3 regions of the Streptomyces sp. NBC_00090 genome follow, and region 1 is predicted to be linked to each of the others. Evidence: riboswitches for the same ligand, from Rfam matches in the RefSeq annotation. Region 1 holds a riboswitch; each other region holds the start of a gene.

Region 1 (9,749 bases):
TACGGCACGCCGAGCGCGGCGCAGTGGGCGCGTACGGCGGGCTGGGCCAGCCGGAGGTGGGGGCGCGGCATGCTCGGGAAGAGATGGTGCTCGACCTGGTAGTTCAGCCCGCCCAGGAACCAGTCGGTCAGCGCGCCGCCCCGGATGTTGCGCGAGGTGAGGACCTGGCGGCGCAGATGGCCCCAGCTGTCGCCGTCGGCGTGCTCGTCCGGCCGCTCCATGCCCTTGTGGTTGGGCGCGAAGGCCATGCCCAGGTGGAGGCCGAGCAGCATCTGGTGGACGAGGGCGAAGACCAGGGCCTGGGTGGGAGTGAGGAGCGTGAGGAGCAGGGCCGTGTAACCGACGAAGTGGGCCAGGAGCAGGCCGCCTTCGACGAGCCGCTCCCGTCCGGTGCGGAAGGGGCCGTCCTTCGCGAGCAGGGACCGGACTCCGTACACCTTGAGGGCGATGCCCTCAAGGGTCGTCAGCGGGAAGAACAGCCACGCCTGGTGACGGGTGAGGAAGCCGTGCAGCCCCTTGCGGCCCGCGGTCTGGTGCTCGGCGAAGACGAGGATGTCGGCCGCGACGTCCGGATCCTTGTCGAGGTGGTTGGGGTTCGCGTGGTGGCGGTTGTGCTTGTCGTTCCACCACTCCCGGCTCATGCCGAGGAGGAGATTGGCGTGGACGAGCTGGATGGCGCGGCTCGCCTTGCGGTTGGCGGTGATCTGGGCGTGGCCCGCGTCGTGGCCGACGAAGGCGGCTCGGGCGGAGAGCAGCGCGAGGGGAACGGCGAGCACGAGCGCCCACCAGGAGGGGCCGATCAGGGCTAGCCCGGCCACGACGGCGGCGATGCCGAGGAGGTTGACGGCGATGCCGCGGGCGTACCAGCCGGGGCGATGTTCCAGGAGGCCCTGCTCCCTGACCGTCCGCAGGAGCGGGGTGAACTCGCTGCCACCCCTGGGACGGGTGGGCGCCGCGGCGGGGACGACTGCCGGGGGCAGGACGGTGGCCTGGGACATGGCGGGCTCCGGTTTCTGTCGGGCGGGGCGGGCGGGTTGGGCGGGTTGCGAGCGGTGGGCGCCTCCACTGAAACTACGGATCCGTGATCACCCGGGGCCATGGCGTCACCACCCGTCCACGGCAGGGGGCGCGCCGGGGTGCGGGGGTGGGGTGAACCCCACCCCTCCGCGAGGACGACTCGCCTGTGGCGCGGATCACCTCCGTCCTGCACGCGCCGGGGTGGTCGGGTGAGGTACTCTCGGCGGCTCGGTCCCCAGGTAGTCAAATTTGAGGAATGCGTTGTCGCTGTCGCACGGACCCGATGAATCCGCCCTCGAACCCGCCCTCGAACCCACGCAGGAACCCGCCGACGAAGCCGCCCGCGAGCCTGTCCGCGAAGCCTCCCGCGAACCTGCCGGCGAAGCCGCCGACGAGGCAGCCCGGGCACTCTCCCCCGAGCTCGTCCTTCACTCCGCCGTCTTCCTCCCCGCCGATCCGCCTCGCGCGGGGAGGTTCGCCTTCTGGTCACCGGAGGGCGAGGCGCTGCCGGACGGCGTCCCGTCACCCGTCGACCTCACAGTCGTGGACGCCGACAGCCTCCGCCCCGTGACCGTCCCCGCACAGGTCCTCTCCGTTCGGGATGCCCTGCCGCTGCTCGCCCGAGCCCGGTTCTCGGATGCCGCCTCGCCCGCGGCCGCCTTCTGGGGCGCTGCCTCGCTCCTCGCCCTGGACCTCGTCGCGCGGGGCCTGTTGCTGCCCGGCCTGACCCCCGGCGACCACGACGCGTGGCGGGTGGGGCCGCTCGGTCCCGAGGAGCTGGCGCGGCTGCGTACCCTCGCCGCCTCAATGCCGCCGAGTGCGCACGCCGTACCCCTCCCCCTCCCCCTCTCCCTTCCCCTCCCTCTCGCCCCCTCGTCCCGCTCGGCCTCTTCCCCCTCGTCGTCCCCCTCCCCGGACGGACCACTGCTCCTCCCCGAACCGGAGGCGCTGCTGCGTGCGTTCGCGGACGCGGTCGCGGACACCCTGCCCCGGACGCCGGCGGCCCCCCTCGCGGCCGGCGGGTCGGCCTTCGCGGCCGACGCGCCGCAGACGATTCCCGAACAGCGTGCCTGGGCCGCCGACGTGGCGGCGGGTCACGACGCGGGCGTCCGGCTGTCGCTCCGGCTCGAACTCCCGGGCTTCACCTCCGAGGCGCGGGAGGCGCCCGCCTTCCGCGCGGTCCTCCAGCTGCACGGCGTCGCCGACCCGACGCTCGTCGCGGACGCGGCGGAGGTGTGGGCGGGATCCGGCAGGACGGCGGGCGCGTTCGGCCCCCGGGCCCGGATGGACGCGCTGCTCGCCCTGCGGCGCGCCGCCCGCGCCTGGCCCCCGCTGGCTCCCCTCCTCTCGGCGGCCGTGCCCGACACCGTCGAGCTCGCCGACGAGGAGGTCGCGGAGCTCCTGGGCCCGGCGACCCGGGCCCTCGCCGCGACGGGCGTCCAGGTCCACTGGCCGCGCGAGCTCACCGACCGGCTCACCGCCCGCGCGGTGATCGGCCCTTCGGCCGCGGCACCGGAGGACGGCCGGAGCGACACCCGGTACGGGGACGGCAACCCGATGCTCGCGAACGGCGCCGCGCACCTCGCGGACAGCACCACGCCCCTCGACGGCGGCAACCCGCCGGACGAGAGCGGCGGCCCGCCGGGCGAAGGCGGTGGCCCCGGGAGCGGCTCGCTCCCCTCCTTCCTCTCCGCCGACGCCCTGCTCGCCTTCAACTGGCGCTTCGCGGTAGGCGACCAGGAGCTGACCCGGGCCGAGCTCGACCGGCTGGCCGAGGCCGGACGGCCCCTCGTCCGGCTGCGCGACCGCTGGGTCCTCGTCGATCCGGCCGAGGTGCTGCGGGCCCGGGCCCAGCAGGACCGCAAGTTCACGCCGGTCGACGCGCTGTCGGCCGTCCTCACCGGCACGACCGAGATCGACGGCCGTCCCGTCGAGGTGGCGGCCTCCGGCTGGCTGGAGCGGCTGCGGGAGCGGCTCGCCGATCCAGAGGGCGGCCGCCCCGAGGTCGCGCAGCCCGCCGCGCTCGCCGCGACCCTGCGCGACTACCAGCTGCGCGGTCTCGACTGGCTCCACCGGATGACTTCCCTCGGCCTCGGGGGCTGTCTCGCGGACGACATGGGCCTCGGCAAGACGATCACGGTCATCGCGCTCCATCTGCACCGGCAGACCGACACCGCCGCGTCCGGACCCACGCTGGTCGTCTGTCCGACCTCGCTCATGGGCAACTGGCAGCGGGAGATCGAGAAGTTCGCGCCCGGCACTCCCGTACGCCGCTTCCACGGCGCCACCCGTGATCTGGACGGCCTCGCCGACGGCGGCTTCGTCCTGACCACGTACGGCACCATGCGGCTCGACACCGAGCGGCTCGCCGCGCGGAACTGGGGACTCCTCGTCGCGGACGAGGCACAGCACGTCAAGAACCCGTACTCGGCGACCGCGCGTGCGCTGCGGACGATCGGGGCACGCGCGCGCGTGGCGCTGTCCGGCACTCCGGTGGAGAACAACCTCTCCGAGCTGTGGGCGATCCTCGACTGGACGACGCCGGGGCTGCTCGGCACGCTCGGGGCCTTCCGTACGCGCTTCGCCGCCGCCGTCGAGGGCGGCGGGGACCCTGCCGCCGCCGATCGACTCGGCGCGCTGGTCCGCCCGTTCCTGCTGCGCCGCCGCAAGTCGGACCCGGGCATCGCGCCCGAGCTGCCGCCGAAGACGGAGACCGACCGGGCCGTCTCCCTGACGCCGGAGCAGGCCGGTCTCTACGAGGCGGTGGTGCGCGAGACGCTGGAGGCGATCGCGGCGGCCGACGGCATGGCGCGCCGCGGCCTCGTCGTGAAGCTGCTGACCGGTCTGAAGCAGATCTGCAACCACCCCGCCCAGTACCTCAAGGAGGAGCGACCGAGGATCGAGGGCCGCTCGGGCAAGCTGGAGCTGCTCGACGAACTCCTCGACACGATCCTCGCCGAGGGTGCGAGCACCCTGGTCTTCACCCAGTACGTGGGGATGGCCCGGCTCCTGGAAAGCCATCTCGCGGCGCGGGGCGTGCGGACGCAGTTCCTCCACGGCGGCACTCCGGTCGCCGAGCGCGAGGCGATGGTCGCCCGTTTCCAGAACGGGGACGTGCCCGTCTTCCTCCTCTCGCTCAAGGCCGCCGGGACCGGTCTCAACCTCACCCGCGCCGAGCACGTCGTCCACTACGACCGCTGGTGGAACCCGGCCGTGGAGGCGCAGGCCACCGACCGCGCGTACCGGATCGGGCAGGACCGTCCGGTGCAGGTGCACCGGCTGATCGCCGAAGGCACGATCGAGGACCGGATCGCCGCCATGCTCGACCGCAAGCGGGAGCTGGCCGACTCCGTCCTCGGGACGGGCGGGGACGCTCCGCCGGAACTGACCGAAATGACCGATGCGGAACTGGCGGAGCTGGTACGGCTGCGAGGGGACGGACGATGAGCGTGTACGGACACGGGGGCGACGAGCGGACGTTCGAGGCGCTGCCGCCCGCGAAGGGCGCGGCGTTCGCCAGGACCTGGTGGGGCCTGGCGTGGCTGAAGGCGCTGGAGGACACCGCGCTCGACGGCCAGCAGCTCAAGGCCGGGCGCCGGCACGCGCGCGCGGGGGCGGTGGGCGCGGTGTCGGTGCGCCCCGGCCGGATCACGGCGATCGTCAAGGACCGCGACGGCACGGCGCACCGCAGCGACGTGCTGGTGCGGGAGTTCTCGGAGGAGGAGTGGGAGCGGCTGCTCGACCTGGCGGTGGACAGCGCGGGGCACATCGCGGCGCTCCTCGACCGCGAGATGCCGCCGCACCTCGTGGAGGACGCGGCGGTGGCCGGGCTGGACCTGCTGCCGGGGATCGGCGATCTCGACCCGGAGTGCGGCTGCGAGGCCTGGGACCACTGCCCGCACACCTCGGCGCTCTGCTACCAGGTGGCGCGGCTGCTCGACGAGGACCCGTTCGTGCTGCTGCTGATGCGGGGGCGCGGCGAGCGGACCCTCCTCGACCAGCTCCAGACGCGCAGCGCACGGCGGGCCTCGGCGCCTGCGGTACGCGACGGGCAGGACGGCTCCGGGGACGTTGCCGGTACGGACGGCGCCGGCGGCATGCCGGGCGTGTCGGCGGCGGAGGCGTACGCGGCGCGGGACATCCTGCCGCCGCTGCCCGCCCCTCCGGCGGCCCCGTCGGAGCCGGGCGAACCGCCCTCCCTGGACACGGAGACGGATCCGGAGCCGGGGGTCGATCCGGCGGCCCTGGAGTTCCTCGCGAAGGACGCGGCGACCCGCGCGCGGCGGATGCTCGTCACGGCGCTCGGCGACGGTCCGGGACTCGTGGAGCCGTCGCTGACGGTCGCTCAGGACGCGGTGCGGCTCGCCGTCGGCTCCCCCGCGCCGTGGGTCGCGACGCGGCTCGCCGCCGGTTCGGGCAGGACACGGGCGGATCTGGACGCGGCCACGCGCGCGTGGCGGTTCGGGGGTGCGGCCGCCCTCGCCGTACTGGAGGAGGAGTGGGCGCCGGACGCCGACACTCTCGCCCGTGCGGCGGCGCTGCTCGCGGAGGCCTGGGAGGACGGCGAACGGCCGGTGCTGCGGCGGGCGACGGGCGCGCGCTGGACCGTGGTCGGCGCGGAGGCGCAGTTGCGGCTCGGTACGGACGGCCGTTGGTGGCCGTACCGCAAAGCCGGTGCCCGCTGGTCCCCGGCGGGCCCGGCGGACCGCGATCCGGCGTCGGCGCTGGCCACGGCTCTCACGGCCGACACCGCCGGAGCCACTCAGACTGCCGGGGCCGGCAGCCCCTGACCTGCGGGCCACACCCGACCCACGGGACCCACCTGACCCACCTGACCCGGTGGACCCGGTGGACCCTCCGGAGCTACCGGAGTCGGTCCGTGAGCCTGCCGCCGGTTGCGGCGAGGCTGCAGGCCACGGTGTCCGAACCGAGGAGGTAGCTGGTGCGGAAGGGGTACTGGACGAAGGTGGTCCAGCGGGTGCCGAGCGGCTGCCGCGCGGCCTTGCGGCGGAGCGGCGCACGGCAGAGCTCCGTGGCCGCCTCCCGCACCTTCTGGTCGTCGGCGTAGGTGCCGGTCAGGCGTGGCCGGGCGACGAGTTCGGCGTGGTGCGGCGTGTCGCAGGCACGCCGGAGAGCCGTGCCCGGCGTGGCGCGGTCGATGTCGAAACACTCGCCGACCCGGAGCGCCTCGAACGAGACGGGCCGGGCGGGGGACGGCGTGCGCGGCGGAGCGGTGGAAGGCGCTGTCGAGGGCGCCGCGGGAGCGGCGCTCGCGGTGCGGGATGGCAGCGGAGAAGCGCTCTCCTCGCGCGCGGAGCTCTTCCCGGGTACCGACCGCGTCGGCGTGCCGGCCTCGGACGTGCCGGCCTCGGACGTGCCGGCCTCGGACGCCTCGGCCTCCGGCGTGTCGGCCGCGGGATTGCCGGTGGCCGGGGTGCCGGTGGCCGGCACACCGGTCGACGGCGTGTCGGCCATGGGAGTACGCGCCCTCAGCGCGTCCCCCTCGGCGACGACCGGGGACGGTACGGCCACCGGATCGCCACCCGCCCGGCCCTGGACCGCGCCCTCGTGCCCGTCCCATCCGCCGGCGAACGTGAACGCGCCCACGACGAGGGCGGCCACGAGCACCGGCACGAGCGGCACGCCGAACCGGCGGGCGCGCCGCGCGGCCGGACCCGGCCGGGGCACCCCGAGGCGTACGACACGCGACCAGGCCGCTGTGGTTGGCCGCTCGGCGGGGTGGGACGAGGACACGGCCGAGACACCGTCCGGACCGGGCGCGTCCGGCACGTCCGGCCGGCGGTCCGGCGGCGGAGAGACGGTCGGCGGGTGTGGCACGGACACCAGGGTTGCCTGTCGGCGGCCGTGTGGCGAGGGATCCGGGGCCGTCGAGCGCGGCCTGTACGGAATGGTGACCATCATCGGCCATACGTTGTCCGGCCATCGCCGGAAAACGCCCCTCTCGCCCCGGCCGTCGGAACGCCGACGCCCGACCCCGCCACCTCGCCGCTCCCCCGCACCCGGCCCTACCCCGACATCCCGCCGTCCCACCACGGGAGTCCTACAGACCCAACTGGCGCTCCGCGCCCTCGACCGTCTGGGCGAGGAGCACGGCGATGGTCATGGGGCCGACGCCGCCGGGGACCGGGGTGATGAGCGAGGCGCGCTCGGCGGCCGACGCGAAGTGGACGTCGCCGATGTTGCCCGGGTTGTAGCCGGCGTCGACGACGACCGCGCCCGGCTTGATGTCCTCGCCCTTGATGAAGTCGGCCTTGCCGACGGCGGCGACGAGGATGTCGGCCTCTCGTATGACGGAGGAGAGCTCCTTGGTGCGGGAGTGGCAGTAGGTGACGGTGGCGTCGCGGCCGAGGAGCAGCAGCCCGGCCGGCTTGCCGAGGATCGCACTGCGGCCCACGACGACGGCCCGCTTGCCGCTGAGTTCGACGTCGTACGCGTCGAGGAGGCGCATGATGCCGCCGGGCGTGCAGGAGACGAAACCGGGCAGCCCGAAGCCCATGGCGGCGAAGGAGGCCATGGTGACGCCGTCGACGTCCTTCTCGGGGGCGATGGCCTCGAAGGCGGCGCGCTCGTCGATGTGCGGGCCGACCGGGTGCTGGAGCAGGATGCCGTGCACCTCGGGGTCCTCGGAGAGCGCGGTGATCGCGGCGACGAGCTCCTCGGTCGTCGTGGCGGCGGGCAGCTCGACGTGCTTGGAGCGGATTCCGGCCTTCGCGCAGCGGTTCTGCTTCATCTTCACGTACGTCACGGAGGCCGGGTCCGCGCCGACCAGGACGGTCGCGAGACACGGCGTGACGCCGGTGCGGCGGGTGACCTCGGCGGCGCGGGCGGCGGTCTCCTCGACCGTACGGCGGGCGAGGGCCGTGCCGTCCATGAGGGTGGCGGTGCTGGTGGACATGGCAACTCCTGGGCGTCGTCTCTGACCGGTGGTTCGCCCAGGCGCACGGCATCGGCACGGCAGCACCGATCGGGTGCCGACCGCCCGGGCCGCTCCCCGGTGGTGATCCACCTCAAGCGCCAGTCACGGCCCGGGGCCCACTCTACGTGAGGGGTCGGGGACCGGTCCCGGACAGGGTGCATATGCCGAGGTGCCGGGGCGCTTGCCGACGGCCCCGCGCGCGCACGACGATGGGCCCGACTACCGGGACGACCTCGACGGGGAGGCCGAGTTGAGCGATGCGTGGGTGGCCGGGACGACGGCTCAGACGCACACACGGACGGCCGCCGGCTCCGGCCCGGCGCGGCCGCTGGTCGCCGCCTCGTGGCGGCGCTCCGTACGGGCCCGGGTAAGCCAGGAGGGCGCGGCGCGGGTCGAGCTGGACGAGGACGAACTCGCCGAGCACCGTGACGGCCATCCGCTGTCGGCGGCGATGCCGGTGATCCGTGAGCTGATGGGGGCCTACGCGACGGACGGCGAGCATCTCCTCGCGGTCTGCGACGCCGCCGGGCGGATGCTCTGGGTGGAGGGCCATCCGGGCACCCTGCGCAAGGCCCGCGCGATGAACTTCGTGGCCGGAGCCCGCTGGTCGGAGTCGGCGGCCGGGACGAACGCGCCCGGGACCGCGATCGCCGTCGACCGTCCGGTGCAGGTCGTCGCCGCCGAGCACTTCCGGCGACCGGTGCGGGCCTGGACGTGCGCCGCCGCACCCCTGCACGATCCGCACACCGGGCGGGTGATCGGCGCGGTCGACATCACGGGTGGCGACGGGCTCGCGCATCCGCACAGCCTCGGCTTCGTCCAGGCGGTGGCACGGGCGGCCGAGTCCCAACTGGCGCTGGTCGGGCCGGCCCCCCGGGCCGACCGGCTCAGGCTCTCGGCGCTCGGCCGCGACGAGGCCGTGCTCTCGGTGGGCGGGCGGCGGCTGCGCCTGAGCCGCCGCCACAGCGAGATCCTGGTGGTCCTCGCGCACCGCCCCGAGGGCGTGGGCGGCGACGAACTCCTGACACTGCTGTACGAGGACGAGTCGGTGACTCCGGTGACACTGCGGGCGGAGCTGTCCCGGCTCCGCTCGCTGCTCGGTCCCGACGTGCTGCGTTCGCGCCCGTACCGGCTGGCGGGGCCGGTGGACGCGGACTTCGCCACCGTCGACCGGCGGCTCGCCTCGGGGGCCGTCTCGGCGGCGGCCGGCGAGTACGCGGGCCCGCTGCTTCCGGCGTCGCTCGCGCCCGGGGTCGTACGGCTGCGGGAGCGGCTCGCGGACCGGCTGCGGGCCGCGCTGGTGGACCGGGGCGATCCGGGGCTGCTCGCGGACTGGGCGTACAGCTCCTGGGGCGAGGAGGACGTGGTGGTCTGGCGGGCACTGTGCTCGGCGGTGCCCGCTCCTCAACTCCCGCCCGTACGGGCACGGCTCGACTCCCTGGAGACGGAACTGTCCTCCGGTGCAACGGGATTGCAACGTACGGGTCCGCAGACTCGGCCATGAGCGCCGGCCAGGGACGGCCGGCGCGTCCCAGGGAGGCCATGCCCATGACCCGTTACGCCGCACCCGGTACCGAGGGCGCGATCATGTCGTACGAGGCCCGCTACGACCACTGGATCGGAGGCGAGTACGTCGCCCCGGCGCGCGGCCGCTACTTCGAGAACCCGAGCCCCGTCGACGGCCGCGCCTTCACCGAGGTCGCCCGAGGCACCGCCGAGGACGTGGATCGCGCCCTCGACGCGGCGCACGCCGCGGCACCGGGGTGGGGCCGGACGGCGCCGGCGGAGCGCGCGA
Region 2 (9,749 bases), 3.4 Mb from region 1:
CGGATCGTCGTCAATGAGACCAGGAACACAGTGCGCTCGGCGGGTCGACAGCGTGCCGTCGCCGACCGGGAGGCGGACCTGCTCGGGGCCGAGCCGCGGATACCGGAGTCGGCGGACCCGGCGGTCGCGGCCGAGGAGCGGGAGCGGAGCCGGCGGCTTCTCGACGCCCTGGACGGGCTCGGCGAGGACCACCGGCAGGTGGTGGTCCACCGCTATCTGCTGGAGCTGGACGAGGCGGAGACGGCCGAGGCGCTCGGCTGGCCGCGGGGGACCGTGAAGTCCCGGTTGAGCCGGGCGCTGAAGAAGCTGGGACTCGTGCTGGAGGGAGGTGAGGAGCGTGGCTGACGAGCGTCTGCCGGAGGACCGGCTGCCGGAGGAGCTGCGGGAGCTGGGGCGGCGGCTGCGGGTGCCGGACGTGGACGGCGAATCCATGGCCGAGCGGGTGCTCGCGCAGCTGCTGGAGGAGCGGGTCCCGACGCCCGTGCCGGTCCGGCGACGGCCCTGGTCGTGGGCGTCACCGCGGGCGTTGCCGGCGTGGGCGTGGGTGTCGGAGCGGGCGTCGGCGGTGTGGGCGTGGCTGCGGGAGCGGTGGCGGGCGCTGGTGGCGGGCCTGACCGGCGTGCTGATCGTGCTGGTGCTCACCCCTCCCGTGCGCGCCGCGGTGGCGGACTGGTTCGGCTTCGGCGGGGTCGCCGTGCGGTACGACCCGGACGGCCGCCACGCTCCGCCCGGCGCGTCGGTGCCGGGGTGCCCCGACCCGGTCCCCCTGGCGGAGGCCGGGCGCAGGGCGGGCTTCGAACCGCTGGTGCCGGGCGCGCTCGGCCCGCCCGACGCGGTCGCGGTGACGGGGTCGGCCGAGCGGGGCCGGGCGGTGATCAGCCTGTGCTGGCACGACGGGGAGAGATCGGTCCGGCTGGACGAGTTCCCGGCCCGCCTGGACATCGGCTTCGCCAAGCAGGTGACGACGCGGCCGAGGTGGGTGGACCTCCCGGACGGCGCGCAGGGCTACTGGTTCGCGGAGCCCCATCTGCTGACCTTCCCGATGACGGACGGGACGGGCGCGGCCTGGACCCATGAGGTCCGGACGGCGGGCCCCACGCTCCTCTGGACGAGGAGCGGGGGCGCGCTCACCTTCCGCCTGGAAGGCATACCGGACCCGGAGCAGGCCCGCCGGACGGCGGAATCGGTCGGCTGAGGACCGGCCTGACCCGGGCGGACCGGGGTCAGGCCGGGAGGACCGGGTCAGGTCGGGCAGACCGGGGTCAGGTCGGGCAGACCGGGGTCAGGTCGGGAGGCCCGGGGCCGGGTAGGCGGTGAGGAGGTCGGCGACCTCCGCGCGGATCGCGCCGAGCGCGTCCTCGTCGCCCGTGCCGGCCGCGGCGACACCGCGGTCGATCCACTCCGCGACCTGGGCCATGTGCTCCGTGCCGAGGCCTCGGGAGGTGAGCGACGGGGTGCCGATGCGGACACCGGAGGGGTCGAAGGGCTTCCGGGGGTCGTAGGGGACGGTGTTGTAGTTCACGACGATCCCGGCCCGGTCGAGGGCCTTCGCGGCGATCTTGCCCGGGACCTCCTTGGGGGTGAGGTCCATCAGGATCAGGTGGTTGTCGGTGCCACCGGAGACCAGATCGAAGCCGCGGGCGAGGAGCGCCTCGGCGAGTGCCTTGGCGTTGGCGACGACGGCGTGGGCGTAGGCACGGAAGGAGGGCTGGGCCGCCTCGTGGAGGGCGACGGCGATGGCCGCGGTGGTCTGGTTGTGCGGGCCGCCCTGGAGGCCGGGGAAGACGGCCTTGTCGAGGGCCTTGGCGTGCTCCTCGCGGGACATCAGCATCGCGCCGCGCGGGCCGCGCAGGGTCTTGTGGGTGGTCGTGGAGATCACGTCGACGTGCGGGACCGGGGACGGGTGGGCGCCGCCCGCGATGAGGCCGGCGATGTGGGCGACGTCGGCGACGAGCACGGCGCCGGCCTCGCGGGCGATCTCGCCGAAGGCGGCGAAGTCGATCGTGCGGGGCAGCGCGGTGCCGCCGCAGAAGATCACCTTCGGGCGCTCCTTGAGGGCGAGCTCGCGGACCTCGTCGAGGTCGATGAGGCCCGTGTCCCGGCGTACGCCGTACTGGACGCCCCGGAACCACGTGCCGGTGGCGGAGACGCCCCAGCCGTGGGTGAGGTGGCCGCCCATCGGCAGGGCCATGCCCATGACGGTGTCGCCGGGCTCGGCGAAGGCGAGGTAGACGGCGAGGTTGGCCGGGGAGCCGGAGTAGGGCTGGACGTTGGCGTGGTCGACGCCGAAGAGCGCCTTGGCGCGCTCGACGGCGAGGGTCTCGACCCGGTCGATGTTCTGCTGGCCCTCGTAGTAGCGGCGGCCGGGGTAGCCCTCGCTGTACTTGTTCTGGAGGACGGTGCCGGAGGCTTCGAGGACGGCGGCGGAGACGTAGTTCTCGCTGGGGATGAGGCGGAGCGTCTCGCCCTGGAGCCGCTCCTCGGCGCCGACGAGGGCGGCGAGCTCGGGGTCGGCGGCGGCGAGGGCGGGGTGCTGCTGGGGCACGGTCACGGTGGTGTCCTCCGGGCGTTGCGGCGGGTCCCGGGACACTGCGGGTGAGGCGCGGCGCCACGCGGGACTGTCGGGTCCCGTGACGCCCAGGCGAGCGGCGCCCCGTGTGGTCTGCCGCGCACGGCTCCCCCGGGGTCGCTTCCCCGTACGCCAGTCGCCGTGCGTGTTTGAAGACTAGCTGGCGCGCCGCCGCCGAGGTTTCCCCTTCCGGCATGCGAGCGACGATAAGAAGGGGGGCCACGAGCCACCCACCGGGCCGCAGGACGAACGGAGATCCCGTGTCGAGGACGCAAGACGCGATCGCTTCCGCGGAGGCGCACAGCGCTCACAACTACCACCCCCTTCCGATCGTCGTCACCTCGGCGGACGGGGCCTGGATGACCGATGTCGAGGGGCGCCGCTACCTCGACATGCTCGCCGGATACTCGGCGCTCAACTTCGGGCACGGCAACCGACGGCTGATCGACGCCGCGAAGGCGCAGCTGGAGCGGGTGACGCTGACCTCGCGCGCCTTCCACCACGACCGCTTCGCCGATTTCTGTACGCAGCTGGCGGAGTTGTGCGGCAAGGAGGTGGTGCTGCCGATGAACACGGGGGCGGAGGCGGTCGAGACGGCCGTGAAGACCGCCCGGAAGTGGGGGTACGAGGTGAAGGGCGTGCCGGACGGGCACGCGAAGATCGTGGTCGCGGGGAACAACTTCCACGGCCGGACGACGACGATCGTCAGCTTCTCCACGGACCACGAGGCGCGGGACCACTTCGGCCCGTACACACCGGGGTTCGAGATCGTTCCGTACGGGGACCTCACAGCGCTCGAAGCGGCGGTCACCGAGAACACCGTGGCGGTGCTGCTCGAACCGATCCAGGGCGAGGCGGGCGTGCTCGTTCCGCCGGCCGGTTACCTGCCGGGCGTGCGGGAGCTGACGCGCCGGCGGAACGTGCTGTTCATGGCGGACGAGATCCAGTCGGGCCTGGGCCGGACCGGGAAGACCTTCGCGTGCGAGCACGAGGGTGTGGTGCCGGATGTGTACATCCTGGGGAAGGCGCTGGGCGGCGGTGTGGTGCCGGTGTCGGCGGTGGTGGCCGACCGTTCGGTGCTCGGCGTGTTCCGGCCGGGTGAGCACGGGTCGACGTTCGGCGGGAATCCGCTGGCCTGCGCGGTGGCCCTGGAGGTGATCGCGATGCTGCGGACGGGCGAGTTCCAGGAGCGGGCGGCGGAGCTGGGCGAGCACCTCCACGCCGAGCTGGGGCTGCTCGTGGGCGGCGGGGCGGTGGAGGCGGTGCGCGGGCGCGGCCTGTGGGCCGGGGTGGACATCGCGCCGGCCCGGGGCACGGGCCGGGAGATCTCGGAGCGGCTGATGGAGCGCGGGGTCCTGGTGAAGGACACGCACGGGTCGACGATCAGGATCGCGCCGCCGCTGGTCATCTCGAAGGAGGATCTGGACTGGGGCCTGGAGCAGCTGAGGGGCGTGCTGTCGGACTGACGGGCTCCGTTTCGGAAGGGGGCGGAGGCGTGTCCGTACCGGCCGAGGCGGGGCAACTCGGGCCATTGACACGGCAGTTGGTCTAGGCCAATGATGCCGCCATGCCGAGACTCCGTCTGCGTCACGCCGTGCGTGCCGCGCTCGCCGCCCTCGTCCCCCTCGCGCTCCTCGGCGCGTTCACGGGACCCGCCCACTCCGCCCCGAAGGCGGCCTGGCCCGAGCCCGTCCCGGTGGTCTCCCACGTCGAGACCACCGACCCGGTCGTCTTCATCACCATCGACGACGGCTGGTACCACGACCCCGCGGCGGCGAAGCTGCTGCTCGACCGCCGGGTGCCCGCCTCGCTCTTCCTGCTCCCGGGCGCCTACTCGTACGACTCCGGCTACTTCCACACCCTGCTGAACCAGGGCCGCTCCCGCGTCGAGAACCACACCGTCAACCACCCGGACCTCACCACGCTCGACGCCGCCGGCCAGAAGGCGGAGGTCTGCGGGGCCCGCGACCAGCACCTCGCCCAGTTCGGCGACGGCCCGCGACTGCTGCGCCCGCCGTACGGCACGTACGACGCGACGACCAGGACCGCCGCCCGCGCCTGCGGGGCGAAGGCCCTGGTGACGTGGACGTACGACCTCACCAGCTGGGGCCAGTGGACCCCGCCGACGCCGACCCTCAAGGCCGGCGACATCATCCTGCTGCACTTCAACGAGACCCTGGAGCAGGATCTGAAGCGGGCCCTCGACCTGGCCGAGGCGGCCGGCCTCAAGCCCGCACCGCTGAGGGAGTACGTCCCCGAGTAGGCGCCCCCGACGTCCGTGGCGCCAGTGACGTCCGTGGCGCCCCTGGCACCCCTGACGTCCGTGCCGTCCCTGGCACCCCTGACGTCCCTGGCGTCCCTGGCATCCCTGCCGTCCCTGCCGTCCCTGGCGCCCGTGCCTTCCCTGGCGGCCCCTAGAGGATCACGTGCGGGAGGAAGCGGGCGTACTCGTCGGTGACGAGGCCCGCCGACTCCCGGATCCCGAGCCCCGCCGCCTCGTTCTCGACGACCCATGCGCCGAGCACCACCCGGTTGCCGTCGAAGTCGGCCAGCGGGGCCAGCTCCTGGTAGCAGCAGGCCTCCCCGTCCCGTGCGAAGGGCTCCGTACCGGCCTCGTGCAGGGTGACGCCCGCGCCCTCGCGGCCGAGCAGCGGCTTGGCGGCCCACCCCGTCGTCGTGGCGAGTTCGCGCGGGCCGTCGAGGTAGGCGGGGAGCAGGTTCGGGTGGCCCGGGTAGAGCTCCCACAGGATCGCGAGCAGCGCCTTGTTGGAGAGGAGCATCTTCCAGGCGGGCTCGATCCAGCAGGTGGTGCCGGTCCCGCCGCCGTTGTCGAGGGTGTCGAGGACGTACCGCCCGAAGCGGTCGGTGGTCAGCCACTCCCACGGGTAGAGCTTGAAGCAGCTGCGGATGAAGCGGAGCCGGTCGTCGACGAACCGGCGCGAGAGCCGGTCCCAGCCGATCCGCTCGACGGAGAGCGCCTCCGTGTCGAGCCCGGCCTGCTGGGCGGTCTCGCGCAGGTACGCGACCGTCATCAGGTCCTCGCCGAGCTCGTCGCCGTCCGAGTGGACGAAGTGGACGGGGCCGGGCGGCAGCAGCGGCGCCTGCCGCTTCCAGGCGTCGACGAGCCGCTCGTGAAGGGAGTTCCACTGGTCGGCGCCGGGGAACCGCTCCTCCATCCAGAACCACTGCGGGCTCGCGGCCTCCACGAGCGAGGTGGGGGTGTCGGCGTTGTACTCCAGCATCTTGGCCGGGCCCGTACCGTCGTAGCGCAGGTCGAACCGCCCGTAGAGGGAGGGGAGTTCGGCCCGTCGCCGCCAGGACTCGGCGACCAGGGACGCGAGCTTCGGATGGACGATCCCGAGCTCGGCGAACCGGTCCCGCTCGACGATGTGCGCGGCCGCCGCCAGGCACATCGCGTGCAGCTCCTCGACGACCTCTTCCAGGGCCTCGACCTCGGGCAGGGTGAAGGAGTAGTACGCGCTCTCGTCCCAGTACGGGCGCAGCGAATCGTCCGGGTAGCGGGTCAGCGGGTAGATGACCCCCTGCTCCTCGACGATCCGCTGCCAGTCGGGCCGGGGCTCGATGGTGTGCCGCTTCATGTGCCGGGCCTTCCTCAGCCGCCGCCGGAGCCCGAACAGCCGAAGCCGCCGGTGTCGACGGCCGCCTTGCTGAAGCTGCCGCCGCTCACCTTGCCGCTCCGGACGGCACCGCCGTAGTAGTACGAGCCCCGGTGCGTGGTGCCGTCATCGTCGTCGTCGCCGCCACCGCTCTCGCACTGGTAGCTGGGCAGCTCTTCACGGGTCAGCGGGTCGACACACCGCTTGTCCGGTTCCGAACCGCACGCGGTGATCGTCGCCGCGAGCACGCCCATCCCGCCGAGCACCACCGTGCTCGACCTCAGCCTCCGCATGTCCGTCGCCTCCCCTTCGCGGTCGTGGCCGTCGTGGCCACGACAGTCGCGACCGCACAGTGTAGGCCGGTGATTTCCGGCCTCACGCCCTAGAGTCGTTTCGTGCTTCTCGGGATGATTTGTGCGCTTGCTTCGGCCTTCTGCTTCGGCGCGGCCTCTGTCTTCCAGGCGATGGCGGCCCGTGCCACGGAGCCGGGGACGGGCGGGGGCGTCGACGTCGCCCTGATGTGGAGGGCGCTGCGGCAGTGGCGCTATATCGCCGGTCTCGGGATGGACGCCCTGGGCTTCGCGCTGCAGATCGTGGCGCTGCGGACGCTGCCCATCTACGCGGTGGGCGCGGCGCTCGCCGCGAGCTTGGCCGTCACGGCGGTCATCGCCTCGCGGCTGCTCCATGTGCGGCTGAGCCGGGTGGAGTGGGCGGCCGTCGCCGTGGTGTGTGCGGGGCTCGCGATGCTGGCGTTCGCCTCGGGGAAGGAGGGCCACGAGGACGGCTCGGAGGCACTGCGGTGGGCGCTGCTCGCCGTCTCCTTCGGGGTGCTGCTGCTCGGTGTGGTGGCGGGCCGGCTGCCGGAGAAGCCGCGTGCGCTCGTCCTCGGCCTCGGGGCGGGCTTCGGATTCGGGGTGGTGGAGGTGGCGGTCCGCCTGATCGACGGCATCGACTTCACCGATCCGGTCTGGTACGCGCTGCTCGTGGGCGGCGGGGCGGCGTTCCTGCTGCTGACCTCGGCGTTCCAGCGGGGCTCCGTGACCACGGCGACGGCGGGCGCGGTGCTCGGCGAGACGATCGGGCCGGCGGTGGTCGGGGTGGTCTGGCTCGGGGACAGCACGAGGGAGGGATTCGGCTGGCTGGCGGTCACCGGCTTCGCGGTGGCCGTGGCGGGCTCCCTGACCCTGGCCCGCTTCGGCGAACCGCCCGCGCCGGAGGGGGCCGCCGACGAGCCGAAGACCCTGGAGGCGGGCACGGACGCGGGGACGGGCGTAGGGACGGACGCGGGGGCGGACGCGGGCGCAGGGGCGGGCACGGGGACGGACACGGACGCAGGGGCGGGCGCGGCCCCGGCCCCCGAGCGGGGGCCCCGCACGCCCTGACGGGGCGAGGGCGGGGGCGGGTCGGATCGGGTCGGTCGGGTCGGTCGGGTCAGGTCGGGCCGCGTCGGTCAGGGCCGGTCAGGTTCGGGGCAGGTCAGGGCAGGTTCGGGGCAGGTCAGGGCAGTACCCGGCACAGGGCCTGGAGCGCGCCCTGCCAGCCGCTGTCCGGCGGCGTGGCGTAGCCGACGACCAGGCCGTCCAGGGTCGGCTCCACGGTGGGCCGGCGGAACTGGTTCACGCCCTGGACCGCGAGACCGTGCCAGGCGGCGGCCCTCAGGACCTCCTGTTCCGTGCCGGGCGGGAGGGCGAGGACGGCGTGGAGGCCCGCCGCGATCCCGCTGACCCGGGTCTGCGGCGAGTGCGCGGCCACCGCCGCCACCAGCTGGTCCCGGCGTCGTCGGTAGCGCAGCCGCATGGCCCGTACGTGCCGGTCGTACGCCCCGGAGCCCAGGAACTCCGCGAACGCCAGCTGGTCCGGCGCGCTCGACGCCCAGTCCACGGCCCCCTTCGCGGCCACCACCTCGCCCACCAGGCTCTCCGGCACCACCATCCACGCCAGCCGCAGCCCGGGGGCCAGGGACTTGCTCGCGGTACCGAGGTAGACGACCCGATCGGGGTCGAGGCCCTGGAGGGCTCCCACGGGCTGTCTGTCGTAGCGGAACTCCCCGTCGTAGTCGTCCTCCAGGACGAAGCCCCCCGAGGCGCGCGCCCGGTCGACGACGGCCGCCCGCCGGTCCGGGGGCAGCGCGCCGCCCAGCGGGAACTGGTGGGCCGCCGTCAGGAGGACGCCCCCGGCGCCCGTCAGCTCCTCGACCCGGGTGCCGCGTTCGTCGAAGGGCAGGGCCGGGGTCCCGAGTCCGGCCCTGGTGAGGATGGCGGCGTGGACGTCGAGGCCGTACGACTCGACCGCCACGTCCCGCACCCCGCGGCCCCGCAGCACCTCGCCGATCAGCATCAGTCCGTGCACGAAGCCCGCGCAGATCACGATCCGTTCGGGCCGGGCGTGCACGCCCCGCGCGCGGGCGAGGTACTCGGCGAGCGCGGTGCGCAGTTCGATCCGGCCGCGCGGATCGCCGTAGCCGAGGGCTTCGTTCGGGGCGGCGGTGAGCGCCCGGCGGTACGCCTTGAGCCACTCGGCGCGCGGGAAGGAGGCGAGGTCGGGGGTGCCGGCCTTCAGGTTGTGCGCCGGGCCGCCGGGACGGGGAAGGGGCCGGGGCGAGGGCGCCGGGGGCGGCGGGGCCTGCTTGCGCGGCGCGGTCCTTCGGGCGACCCGGGTACCCGAGCCCTGCCGGGCCGTCAGCCAGCCCTCGGCGACCAGTTCGGCGTAGGCGTCGGCGACGGTGTTGCGGGCCATGCCCAGGTCGGCGGCGAGCGACCGGGAGGACGGCAGCCGGGTGCCCGCCTCCAGGCGCCCGCTGCGCACCGCTTCCCGGAGCGCGTCCATGAGTCCGGCGCGCAGGCGTGGTCCGCGCAGTTCCAGATGGAGGTCGGACCCGAAAGTGGCCCAGTCGTTCGCCATGGAAATGGACCATACTCCTGCGCCATCCCGCTCGTACGGTGAGAAGCATGACGACGACTACCGCCACCACCACCGCAGCGGAGAAGGGCGGGTACGCACACGAGCACGCGCCCCGCCTCGCCATGGCCGAGCGGGTCCCCGAGTTCTACCGGGCGATGATCCGGCTGGAGACGGCCGCCGCCAAGGACGTCGACCCGACCCTCTACCACCTGATCAAGATCCGGGCCTCGCAGGTCAACCGCTGCGCGTTCTGCATCGACATGCACACCAAGGACGCGCTCGCCGAGGGCGAGTCCGTCGAGCGGATCGTGCAGCTCTCCGCCTGGGAGGAGTCCCGCCACTTCTACACCGAGCGGGAGCTCGCGGCCCTCGCGCTGACCGAGTCCGTCACCGTCCTCACCGACGGCTTCGTCCCCGACGAGGTGTACGCGCGCGCCGCCGAGCACTTCGACGAGACCGAGCTGGCCCGGGTGATCGCCGCGATCGTCACCATCAACGCCTGGAACCGGATCGGCGTGACGACCCGGTTGACGCCCGGCCACTACACCCCGCGCTCCTCGTGAGCGGGCACGCGACCGCCGAGGCCCTGCGCGAGCTGCACCACGGCCGGCCGGCGGATGCTCCGCTGGTGCTGCCGGGGCCCTGGGACGCGGTGAGCGCCC
Region 3 (9,749 bases), 8.2 Mb from region 1:
GCACAGGAACGGGCGGCCGCCGCCGACGGCCTGGTCTCCGCCGGAAAGCCGGTGACGGCCTCGTCCGTCGAGGCGGCCGGTCTTGAACCCGCCCGGGCGGTGGACGGCAGCGCCACCACCCGCTGGGCCAGCGTGGAGGGCGTCGACCCGCAGTGGCTCCGGATCGACCTCGGGGCGACGCACACCGTCTCCCGGGTGAAGCTCACCTGGGAGGCCGCCTACGGCAAGGCCTACCGCGTCCAGACCTCGCCCGACGGATCGACCTGGACCGACATCCACTCCACGACCACCGGCGACGGAGCCGTCGACGACCTCGCGGTCTCCGGCACGGGCCGGTACCTCCGGGTGTACGGCACCACGCGCGGCACCCCGTACGGGTACTCCCTCTGGGAGGTCGAGGTCTACGGCGCCCCGACCGGCGGCGGCGTCCCCGGCGGGCCGGCCGTTCCCTTCGGCAGCCACCTCAGGCCCTACACCGCCGGGACGCTCAAGCCCTCCGGCGCCCAGGCGACGATCGACCAGAAGGTCGTCGAGTACTACGACAAGTGGAAGGCCGCCTTCGTCCGGCAGAACTGCGGCAACGGCTGGTACCAGATCATCTCGCCGGACGCCGACCACCCCTACGTCGCCGAGGCGCAGGGGTACGGCATGGTCATCGCCGCCACCATGGCCGGCGCCGACCCCGACGCGAAGAAGATCTTCGACGGGCTCGTGAAGTGGAAGATCGACCACCCGTCCTCGATCAACCCGAACCTCCTCGCGGCCGAACAGGACGCCTCCTGCAAGAGCGTCAACGGCGGTGACGGCGCCACCGACGGCGACATGGACGTGGCGTACGGTCTGCTCCTCGCCGACAAGCAGTGGGGGAGCGCCGGCGCGTACGACTACAAGGACCTCGCGCTCAAGCACATCGCCGCGATCAAGAAGGACGAGCTCAACCCGACGACCAAGCTGCTGAAGCTCGGCGACTGGACCAGCTCCGGCGACCAGTACTACTACCTGTCCCGCACCTCGGACTGGATGGTCGACCACTTCCGCGCCTTCCGTACGGCCACGGGCGACACCGCCTGGGACGCGGTCCGCAGTGCCCACCAGACGCAGATCTCGCGCCTCCAGTCGACGTACGCCTCCGGCACCGGGCTGCTGCCCGACTTCGTCATCGACACGAACACCACCCCCCGGCCCGCCACGGGCCAGGTCCTGGAGGACCCCAACGACGGCGCGTACTGGTGGAACGCGTGTCGTACCCCCTGGCGCATCGCGGACGACGCGGTGACCAGCGGGGACGCCACGTCACTCGCGGCCGCGCGGAAACTGAACGGCTGGATCAAGACGAAGACCGGCGGCGACCCGAACAAGATCGCCATCGGCTACAAGCTCAACGGCACCCAGATCTCGGCGGGCAGCGAGGCCGCCTTCTTCGCGCCGTTCGCCGTGGCGGCGATGACCGACCCGTCCAGCCAGGCCTGGCTGGACGCCCTCTGGAACAAGATGCTGGCGACTCCCGTCGACACCAGCAGCTACTTCTCGGCCAGCATCCAGCTCCAGGTCATGATCACGGCCTCGGGGAACCACTGGGTCCCGTAGGGGACGCCCCGCCGATCAGTGGTGGAAGAGCCTCAGCCCGGTGCGCGCGAGCGTGATCCCGTGCTCGCGGCAGGCGTCCTCGACGTCGGTGGAACGGATCGACCCACCGGGTTCGGCGATGGAGGTGACGCCGTGCCGGTGCGCGTGGTCGACGTTGTCCCGGAAGGGCAGCGCGCCGTCCGAGGCGAACGCCACACCGGTCAGCTCCGCGAGCCACTCGCCGCGCTGCTCGTCGGTGAGGTCGGGGGCGGGCACGGACAGGGCCCCGGACAGGCGCGCGCGCTCGTCCGGGGTGAGGTCGCCCTCGACGAACCGGATCTGCCAGTTGATCCGGTCCTGCCGGCGGATGCCCGGCCGGAAGGCGAGCGCGCGGACGGCGGGGTGGCGGCGCAGCCACCACGTGTCGGTCTTCGCGCCCGCCAGCCGGGTGCAGTCCACCCGGGACTGTTGCCCGGCGCCGATCCCGAGCGTCGCCCCGCCGCGTACGTAGCAGACGGAGTTGGACTGGGTGTAGCGCAGCACCGCGAGTCCGAGCAGCAGGTCCTCCGCGGCCGCCGGCGTCAGCGCGCCGCACACGACGTCGTCGAGGAGGGCGGGGGAGATGGGCAGGTCGTCGCGCTGCTGGGTCAGCCGCACGCCGTACACCTCCCGGGCCTCGTGGCTCGGCGGGGTGAAGCTCTCGTCGGCCTCCATGACGAGGAAGCGGCCCCTCTTCTTCGCGCTCAGGGTCGCGACCGTGCCGGGAGCGAAGCCGGGGGCGATGACACCGTCGCAGACCACGCGGCTCAGCAGTTCGGCGAGTTCGGCGTCGACCGGGCGCGAGACGGCGGCGAAGTCGCCGTAGGAGGACTTCGGATCGGCGTCGCGGGCGCGCAGGTAGGCGCTGGTCAGTGCTCCGACCCGGTCGCGGTCGACGCCGTACAGCCCGGCGGTCACCTCGTCGACGGGCCCGGCCACCGCCGCGCCGGCGGGCGAGACGTGCTTGAAGGAGGCGGCGGCCGGCCGTCCCAGGACGCGGCTCGCCTCCCGGACCAGCTGCCAACTGTTCAGCGCGTCGAGAAGGTTGATGTAGGACGGGCTGCCGTTCACCACCCGGACCGGCCGACTCCCGGACGCCACCGGCGCGGTGGTCGCCTCCCGCTGCTGGGGGTTGATTCCGTAACGCAGTTCCATCTCCAGGCCTCCTGGGTCAGCGGGACATCACTGACGCAGGCGCCCAGGCGGTCGACGCGCACGCGGGAAAGACGGGGGTGACTGCCGCTCCCCGGTGGTGATCCACCTTCGCCAGTCGCGGCCGGGCACGATGCTACCCGTACGGAACGACGACGGCGCGCCGCACCCCCCGTGGGGGAAGTGCGGCGCGCCGCCGTGCTGTTGGCGCCGGGAGGATCAGACCGCCGGAGCCGGGAAGGTCGGGTACTCCACGCCGGAGACGTGCTGCACGACGCGGATGACCTGGCACGAGTAGCCGAACTCGTTGTCGTACCACAGGTAGAGGATCGCGTTGTCGCCGTCGACCTTGGTCGCGCCGGCGTCCACGATCGACGCGTGGCGCGAGCCGACGAAGTCCATGGAGACGGCGTCGGGGGCCGTGGTGAAGTCGATCTGGCGCTTCAGCGGCGAGTGCAGCGAGACGTCGCGGAGGTACTCGAGGACCTCCGCGCGGGTGGTCTCGCGGCCCAGGCGCAGGCTCAGGATCGCGATCGAGACGTCCGGCACCGGCACGCGGATCGAGCTGCCGGTGATCGGGGCCTTGAGCTCCGGCAGCGCCTTGGCGACGGCCGAGGCGGCACCGGTCTCGGTGATCACCATGTTGAGCGGCGCGGAACGGCCGCGGCGGTCGGCCTTGTGGTAGTTGTCCAGCAGGTTCTGGTCGTTCGTGAACGAGTGGACCGTCTCCACGTGGCCGCGCAGCACGCCGTACTCGTCGTCCATGGCCTTCAGCGGCGGGACGATGGCGTTGGTGGTGCACGAGGCGCAGGAGAGGATCTGCTCGTCCGGCTTGACCGTCTCGTGGTTGACGCCGTGCACGATGTTCGGCACGTCACCCTTGCCGGGCGCGGTCAGGACGACCTTGTCGATGCCGGGGCGCAGGTGCTTGGAGAGGCCCTCGCGGTCGCGCCACTTGCCGGTGTTGTCGATGAGGATGGCGTTGTCGATGCCGTACGCCGTGTAGTCGACCTCGGAGGGGTCGTTGGCGTAGATCACCTTGATCGTGTTGCCGTTGGCGACGATGGTGCTGTTGGCCTCGTCGACCGTGATCGTGCCCTGGAACTGGCCGTGGATGGAGTCGCGGCGCAGCAGCGAGGCGCGCTTCACGAGGTCCTGGTCGCCACCGCCGCGGACGACGATCGCGCGCAGGCGCAGACCGTTGCCGGAGCCGGCCTTCTCGATGAGGAGGCGGGCGACGAGGCGGCCGATGCGGCCGAAGCCGTAGAGGACGACGTCACGCCCGTCACGGCGCTCGATCTTGTTCTCACCCGTGGCACCGGCGACGGCCTCGGCGGTGAAGTCCGCCACCGAGAGACCGCGGTCGTCGGTCTTGTACTCGGCGGCCAGCATGCCGATGTCGATCTGGGACGGGCCCAGGTCGAGGGTGGTGAGGGTCTGGAGGAACGGGAGCGTCTCGGTGACCGAGAGCTCCTCGCCGTCGATCTGCCGGGCGAAGCGGTGGGTCTTGAGGATGCTGACCACCGACTTGTTCACCAGGGAGCGGCTGTGGACCAGGACGGTTATGTCCTGCTCCCGGTGCAGCTTCCCGATGATCGGGATCATCGACTCCGCGATCTCCTCGCGGTTCTTCCAGCTGGTGAACGAGTCGTCATTGACAGTCACAAGTTTATCTTTCGAGCTAGGCGGCGCTCATATGGTAACCCCCGGCCGGTTTGATCAATCAAGGGGTGCCGAACCGTACGATGGACGGCGTCGGGATCCGCCGCAGAGCGGGCCCGCCCTACCTTGATGCGGGGGCATGGTGGTGAAGTTCGGGCTGCTCGGTTCACTCGTGGTCCACGACGGGACGGAGCCGCGGCCGGTCACCGGCCCCAAGGTCCGCATCCTCCTCGCCGCACTGCTCCTCGACGCCGGCCGCACCGTCCCCAGGGACACGCTCAAAGCGGCCCTCTGGGGCGACTCGGTCCCCGCCAGCGCCGACGCCTCCCTCGCCAACCACCTCACCCGGCTGCGCAGGGTCCTCGCGGACAGCGACGGGACCGCGGTCACGGGCCGGGCCGCCCCGGCCGACGGCGGGACCGAGGGACGCCTGCGCACCGTGGCCCCCGGCTACCGGCTCCACGTCCGCGAGGGCGAGCTCGACGCCGACGTGTTCGAGACCCGGATCCGGGCCGCCCGGCAGGCGCACGAGCGGGAGGAGTGGGAGGCCGTCCTGCGCGAGACCGCCGCCGCCATGAGCCTGTGGCGCGGCACGCCCCTGGCGGACCTGGCCCCCTTCTCCGAGACCGAGGGGCCCGCCCTCCGCGTCCACCAGCTCCTGGAGGCGCGCCTCCAGGCCCTGGAGTGGAGCTGCGACGCCGAGCTCCACCTGGGACGGCACCACGACCTGATCCCCCAGCTGACCACCCTCGCGGCGGAGCAACCGCTGCGCGAGGGGTTCCACCAGCGGCTCATGCTGGCCCTGCACCGCTCCGGCCGCCAGGCCGAGGCCTTCTCCGTCTTCCACCGGCTGCGCCGGAACCTGGTCGACCAGCTCGGTACGGAACCGGGAGCCGCCGTCCAGCAGGCCCACCAGGAGGTGCTCGCGGGAGCCCCGGCACCCCGCCCGCGACCCCGCCCCCGACCCCGCCCGGAGCCGGCCCGCCCGCCCTTCCAGCTGCCCTGCGAGGGAGAGGCCTTCACCGGCAGGGAACCGGAGGCGGCGGCGCTGCGATCCCTGCTCACGGCGGATGCGCCCTCCCGGCCCGTGGTCATCTCCGGCATGGGAGGTGTGGGCAAGACCGCACTCGCCGTCCACGTCGCCCACCGCGTCCGCGAGGCCTACCCGGACGGCGCCCTCTTCGCCGATCTGCGCGGCTACTGCGTCGGCGGCGCCCGCACGGCCCACGAGCTGCTCGCCCGCTTCCTGTCGGACCTGGGCGTACGCCACGACAGCCTGCCCGACGACACGGACGACCGGGCCCTCCTCTTCCGGACCGCGCTCGCCGAGCGCCGCGTGCTGCTCGTCCTCGACAACGCGCGCAACGCCGCCCACGTGGCCGCTCTCCTCCCGGCCGGCGGCCCCAGCGCGGCCCTGATCACCAGCAGGCAGCTGCTCGCCGACCTGCCCGGCGCCGTCAAGGTCCCCCTCGCCCCGCTGGCGGAGTCCGACCAGCACGCCCTCCTCGCGAGGCTCTGCGGCGAGGAGCGCGTACGGCGCGAGCCCGAGGCCCTCGCCGACATCATGACCGCGTGCGGGGGCCTGCCGCTGGCCCTGCACATCGTCGGCGGCCGGCTGGCGTCCCGGCCCGCGTGGCCCCTCGCCCTCCTCGCCAAGCGGCTCACCCCCCACCAGGGCCGGCTGGAGACCCTCGCCATGGGCACCGTCGACGTCCAGCGGACCTTCGCGATGAGCTACGTGGCCATGCGCGACAGCGACGAGCCCCTCGAACGCGAGGCGGCCAGGGCCTTCCGGCTGCTCGGCCGCCTGTGGGCGGGCCACCCCGTCACCCCGCAGGCCACCGCGGCGCTCCTGGACGTCACGGAGGTCCGCGCCGCCGCCCTCCTCGACGTCCTGGCCGACGCCCACCTCCTCCTCGACCCGGAGCCCGACCGGTACGCCTTCCACGACCTGCTCGGCGAGTACGCGGCGCAGCGGGGAGAGGAGGAGGAGACCCCGGAGGACCGGCGGGCCGCCGTCCTGCGCATCCTCTCCTGGTACGTCGAGGCCGTCGCGGCCGCGTCCCTCGCGGCCACCGGCGAGACGCAGTCCCCGCCGCCGCTGGACGCCGAGGGCCGGGGCGGCGGCCTGACCCCCGTGTCGCTGCCGGAGTTCGCCGACGACGACGAGGCGATCCGCTGGAGCGCGCGGGAACTCCCCGCCGTCCAGGACGCGATCACCCTCGCCGGGGAGCTGGGCCGCTCCGACATGGCCTGGCGGCTCGCGGTGGGCCTCTTCGGCTACGCCGCCACGCACTGGTGGACGGGGGAGTGGGACGCCTGCCTGGAGCAGGCGATGGAGATCGCGCGCGCCCGGGACGACCGGCTCGGGCAGGCCTGGCTGCACCGGCGGATGGCCGTCGCCCACGGCATGGCGTTCCGCAACGACGCCTGTCTCGAACACCTCGGGACGGCCCTGGAGTTCTTCACCCAGCGCGGCGACCTGGCGGCCCGGGCCTCCATCCTCGGCAACCTGGCCGCCGTGTACCTGCAGATGGAGGACGCCGATCAGGCGCTCGTGCACGCCGAGCTCTCCCGCGACCTGTACCGGATGAGCGGGAACGCGCGCGGCGAGGCGATGATCCTCAGCAGGATCGCCGAAGTCCGCAAACTGGTCGGCGCGTTCGACCTGGCGGCCACGGAGTTCCGGCGGGTCATCGACCTACTGCGCGGCAGCGGCCACTGGGTCTTCCTCGCCACCGCCCTCACCAGCTACGGCGACATCCTTCGCGGACTCGAGCGCCGCGACGAGGCGTTCGCGGCCCTGTCGGAGGCCCTCGGCATCCGCCACCGGATGAACGACCACGGCGGCACCGCCGACTGCCTGGTCTTCACGGCCCGCGCCCACCACCACTTCGGGGAGTGGACGGAGGCCCGGACGACCTGGGAGACGTGCCTGGAGCTCGCGCGCAAGCACCATCTGACCAAGCGGATCGACGAGTGCCTGGCGGGGCTGGCCGACCTCCCCCCGGACGTGGCGAGCGCCCCCTAGACCCGCCGGGCTCCGCCGCCGGCTGCCGTGGAGCGTGCCACGGCGACCGTGATGAGGCTGCCGACGAGCACACCGGCCGCGGAGACCAGGGCCAGCGAGCGGGCGTCGGACGGCCGGAAGGGCGAGGGGCGGGACGGGCGGCGCGTCGGCGCGGGTCCCGTCACCGCAGAGGCCGGCGAGGGCGCCGCCGCGTCCCGCAGGCACCGTTCGAGCTGGTCGAGGAGCGGCTGCGGGTCCCGTCCCGCGGCGGCGGCGAACTGCTCGATCGCCACCCGGGTCGGCAACTGCTTCTGGTTCAGGAACCGTTCCCAGGAGGACCGGCTGTAGTGCGTGCGCTGTGCGAGGCCCGCGTAGCTGAGCTCCTTCGCCTCCTTGATCCGCCGCATCTCTCCGGCCAGCCGGTCCCATGGGCTCGCCCCGCCCACGATGCACTCTGCCCCGCCGTCCGCTCGCATGATCTGACCCTCCGGTTCCGGGATGTCCTCGTCACCGAGGATTCTGGTACCGGCCACCAACAGGCGATCAACGAGCCGCCAACGCCACCCCCTTGGTCCGTTGCCGAAGCTAGCAGCGGGTCCCGGGGCGCCGGCAGCCCGGAAGGCCGTCCCGGCCGTACCCGGGACGGCCCGGGACGGACGGGGACGGACCGGAGGGCCGGGGCCGAGGGGTGAATCGCCCCGGGGTGTCCGGAAGCGACGCGGGGGAACCCCCCCGACGGGCGCTCCCTGACAGGCGCGCTCAGACAGGCGCTCCCCGACAGGCACGCTCAGACGGCGCCGGTCGCCGCGCGCCGCTGCCGGATTCCCGCGAGCCGCTCCTCCAGGGCCGCCCGGCGCTCCGGCCACTCCTCGGCGACGATCGAGAAGACGGCGGTGTCGCGGAGGCGGCCGTCCTCTCCCGGGACCCAGGAACCGGCCGAGTTCCGCAGGACGCCCTCGAAGCTGGCGCCCACACTCTCGATCGCCGCCCGTGAGTGGGCGTTGCGCGCGTCCGTCTTGAGGTCCACCCGCGCCACCTTCCAGCTCTCGAAGGCGTGCCGGAAGAGCAGGTACTTGGCCTCGGTGTTCACCCCCGTGCCCTGGGCCGAGGCCGCGAGCCAGGTGAAGCCGATCTCGACCGCGCAGAGGCCCTCCCCGGAGGGCCACGGCCGCGGATCCCAGAAGGAGGTGGCGCCGACCACCCGCCCGGTCGCCACGTCCACCTGCGCGTACGGGGCGAGCAGGCCGTCGGCGGCGCGGCCCTGCTGCGTGTCGATGTACGCCCCCACCGACTCCCGCTCCGGCACCCACGTGAACCGGTACGAGTCCCGGTTCTCCTCCGCGGCCTCGGCGAGACCGGCGGCGTGGTGATGCCCCAGCGGCTCCAGACGCACGAACGCGCCCTCCATAACCGGTCCTTCAAGCGTGAAACCCACTGATCCGCACTCCGTACGTGTCGGGCTCGTCAAAGATCGTCCAACCGGAGTGCAGGGTCGCAGAGTCCGGTCGGAGGAACACCCCCTTTTCCGCGGGGTGGTCAGCGGAAGGCCAGAGTCCGGAAGACGTCACGGACCCGGGCCAGCGGACCGGGGTCGCGGGTGAAGTACAGCCGGTTCGTGAGCAGGACGGCCCAGCGGCCGCGCGACGGCGAGACCCACATCCCCGTACCGGTGAAGCCGAAGTGCGCCCACACGTCGTCCGCCGGTTCGGTGCCCGGTGCCGGGTGCCAGAAGAGCCCGCGCGGCGGGGTGAGAGCGCCGGTCCGGACGCGCAGCGAGGCCGCCGTCCAGTCGGCGGAGAAGGTCCCGGGGACCGGCGCGAGGAGGTGGCACAGGAAGCGGCCGATGTCCGCGGCGGTGGTGAAGACACCCGCGATCCCGCAGGCGCCGCCGAGCAGCCGCGCCGAGAAGTCGTGGACCGTGCCCTGGAGGGGGGCGCCGCTCTCCTCGTCGTACTCGGTCGGCGCGCAGCGCTCCCGGACCTCGGCGGCCAGCGGACCGTACCGGGTCGTCGCCATGCCGAGGGGCGTCCAGACCCGGTCGCCGGCGAGCCGGGGGAGAGGCTGCCGGGTGAGGTGCTCGGCGAGGTAGCCGAGGATCAGCGCCGCCCGGTCGGTGTACGCGACGGCCTCCCCGGGCCGGTGCCGCAGGGGCTCGGCGAGGACCCCGTCCCGGACGTCCTGGGGGTCGGAGCCGTACAGGGCCCGCAGATTGGCGCGGAGCGGCAGCCCCGCGGTGTGGGTGAGGAGGTCCAGGGCCGTGACCCCGGCGAGCGGGCGCCCCGCCGCCTCGGGCCAGTACGCGGCGAGCGGCGCGGCCGGC

What was found. Region 1 has a riboswitch for ZMP and ZTP ahead of OG361_RS39265 (bifunctional 5,10-methylenetetrahydrofolate dehydrogenase/5,10-methenyltetrahydrofolate cyclohydrolase). Riboswitches for the same ligand answer to the same signal wherever they lie in the genome.
Region 2: another riboswitch for ZMP and ZTP. It lies ahead of glyA (serine hydroxymethyltransferase); the one in region 1 lies ahead of OG361_RS39265 (bifunctional 5,10-methylenetetrahydrofolate dehydrogenase/5,10-methenyltetrahydrofolate cyclohydrolase).
Region 3: another riboswitch for ZMP and ZTP. It lies ahead of OG361_RS03010 (phosphoribosylaminoimidazolecarboxamide formyltransferase); the one in region 1 lies ahead of OG361_RS39265 (bifunctional 5,10-methylenetetrahydrofolate dehydrogenase/5,10-methenyltetrahydrofolate cyclohydrolase).

The regions. Positions count from the first base shown of each region.
Region 1 covers NZ_CP108224.1:8,873,517-8,883,265, reverse strand. Annotated here, with positions in the region: gene OG361_RS39285 (acyl-CoA desaturase) at 1-998, opposite strand, end outside; gene OG361_RS39280 (DEAD/DEAH box helicase) at 1,279-4,464, shown strand; gene OG361_RS39275 (SWF or SNF family helicase) at 4,461-5,807, shown strand; gene OG361_RS39270 (hypothetical protein) at 5,881-6,855, opposite strand; gene OG361_RS39265 (bifunctional 5,10-methylenetetrahydrofolate dehydrogenase/5,10-methenyltetrahydrofolate cyclohydrolase) at 7,079-7,933, opposite strand; ZMP/ZTP riboswitch at 7,962-8,070, opposite strand; gene OG361_RS39260 (GAF domain-containing protein) at 8,205-9,458, shown strand; gene OG361_RS39255 (aldehyde dehydrogenase family protein) at 9,503-9,749, shown strand, end outside.
Region 2 covers NZ_CP108224.1:5,491,796-5,501,544, reverse strand. Annotated here, with positions in the region: gene OG361_RS24735 (RNA polymerase sigma factor) at 1-345, shown strand, start outside; gene OG361_RS24730 (hypothetical protein) at 338-1,195, shown strand; gene glyA (serine hydroxymethyltransferase) at 1,283-2,551, opposite strand; ZMP/ZTP riboswitch at 2,629-2,719, opposite strand; gene rocD (ornithine--oxo-acid transaminase) at 2,830-4,035, shown strand; gene OG361_RS24715 (polysaccharide deacetylase family protein) at 4,137-4,832, shown strand; gene OG361_RS24710 (glutathionylspermidine synthase family protein) at 4,984-6,168, opposite strand; gene OG361_RS24705 (hypothetical protein) at 6,183-6,479, opposite strand; partial or broken gene OG361_RS24700 (hypothetical protein) at 6,594-7,418, shown strand; gene OG361_RS24695 (PLP-dependent aminotransferase family protein) at 7,684-9,087, opposite strand; gene OG361_RS24690 (carboxymuconolactone decarboxylase family protein) at 9,135-9,650, shown strand; gene OG361_RS24685 (isocitrate lyase/phosphoenolpyruvate mutase family protein) at 9,647-9,749, shown strand, end outside.
Region 3 covers NZ_CP108224.1:668,371-678,119, reverse strand. Annotated here, with positions in the region: gene OG361_RS03015 (glycosyl hydrolase family 8) at 1-1,587, shown strand, start outside; gene OG361_RS03010 (phosphoribosylaminoimidazolecarboxamide formyltransferase) at 1,603-2,760, opposite strand; ZMP/ZTP riboswitch at 2,795-2,889, opposite strand; gene OG361_RS03005 (glyceraldehyde-3-phosphate dehydrogenase) at 2,977-4,422, opposite strand; gene OG361_RS03000 (AfsR/SARP family transcriptional regulator) at 4,559-7,450, shown strand; gene OG361_RS02995 (helix-turn-helix domain-containing protein) at 7,447-7,962, opposite strand; gene OG361_RS02990 (GNAT family N-acetyltransferase) at 8,217-8,864, opposite strand; gene OG361_RS02985 (serine hydrolase domain-containing protein) at 8,966-9,749, opposite strand, start outside.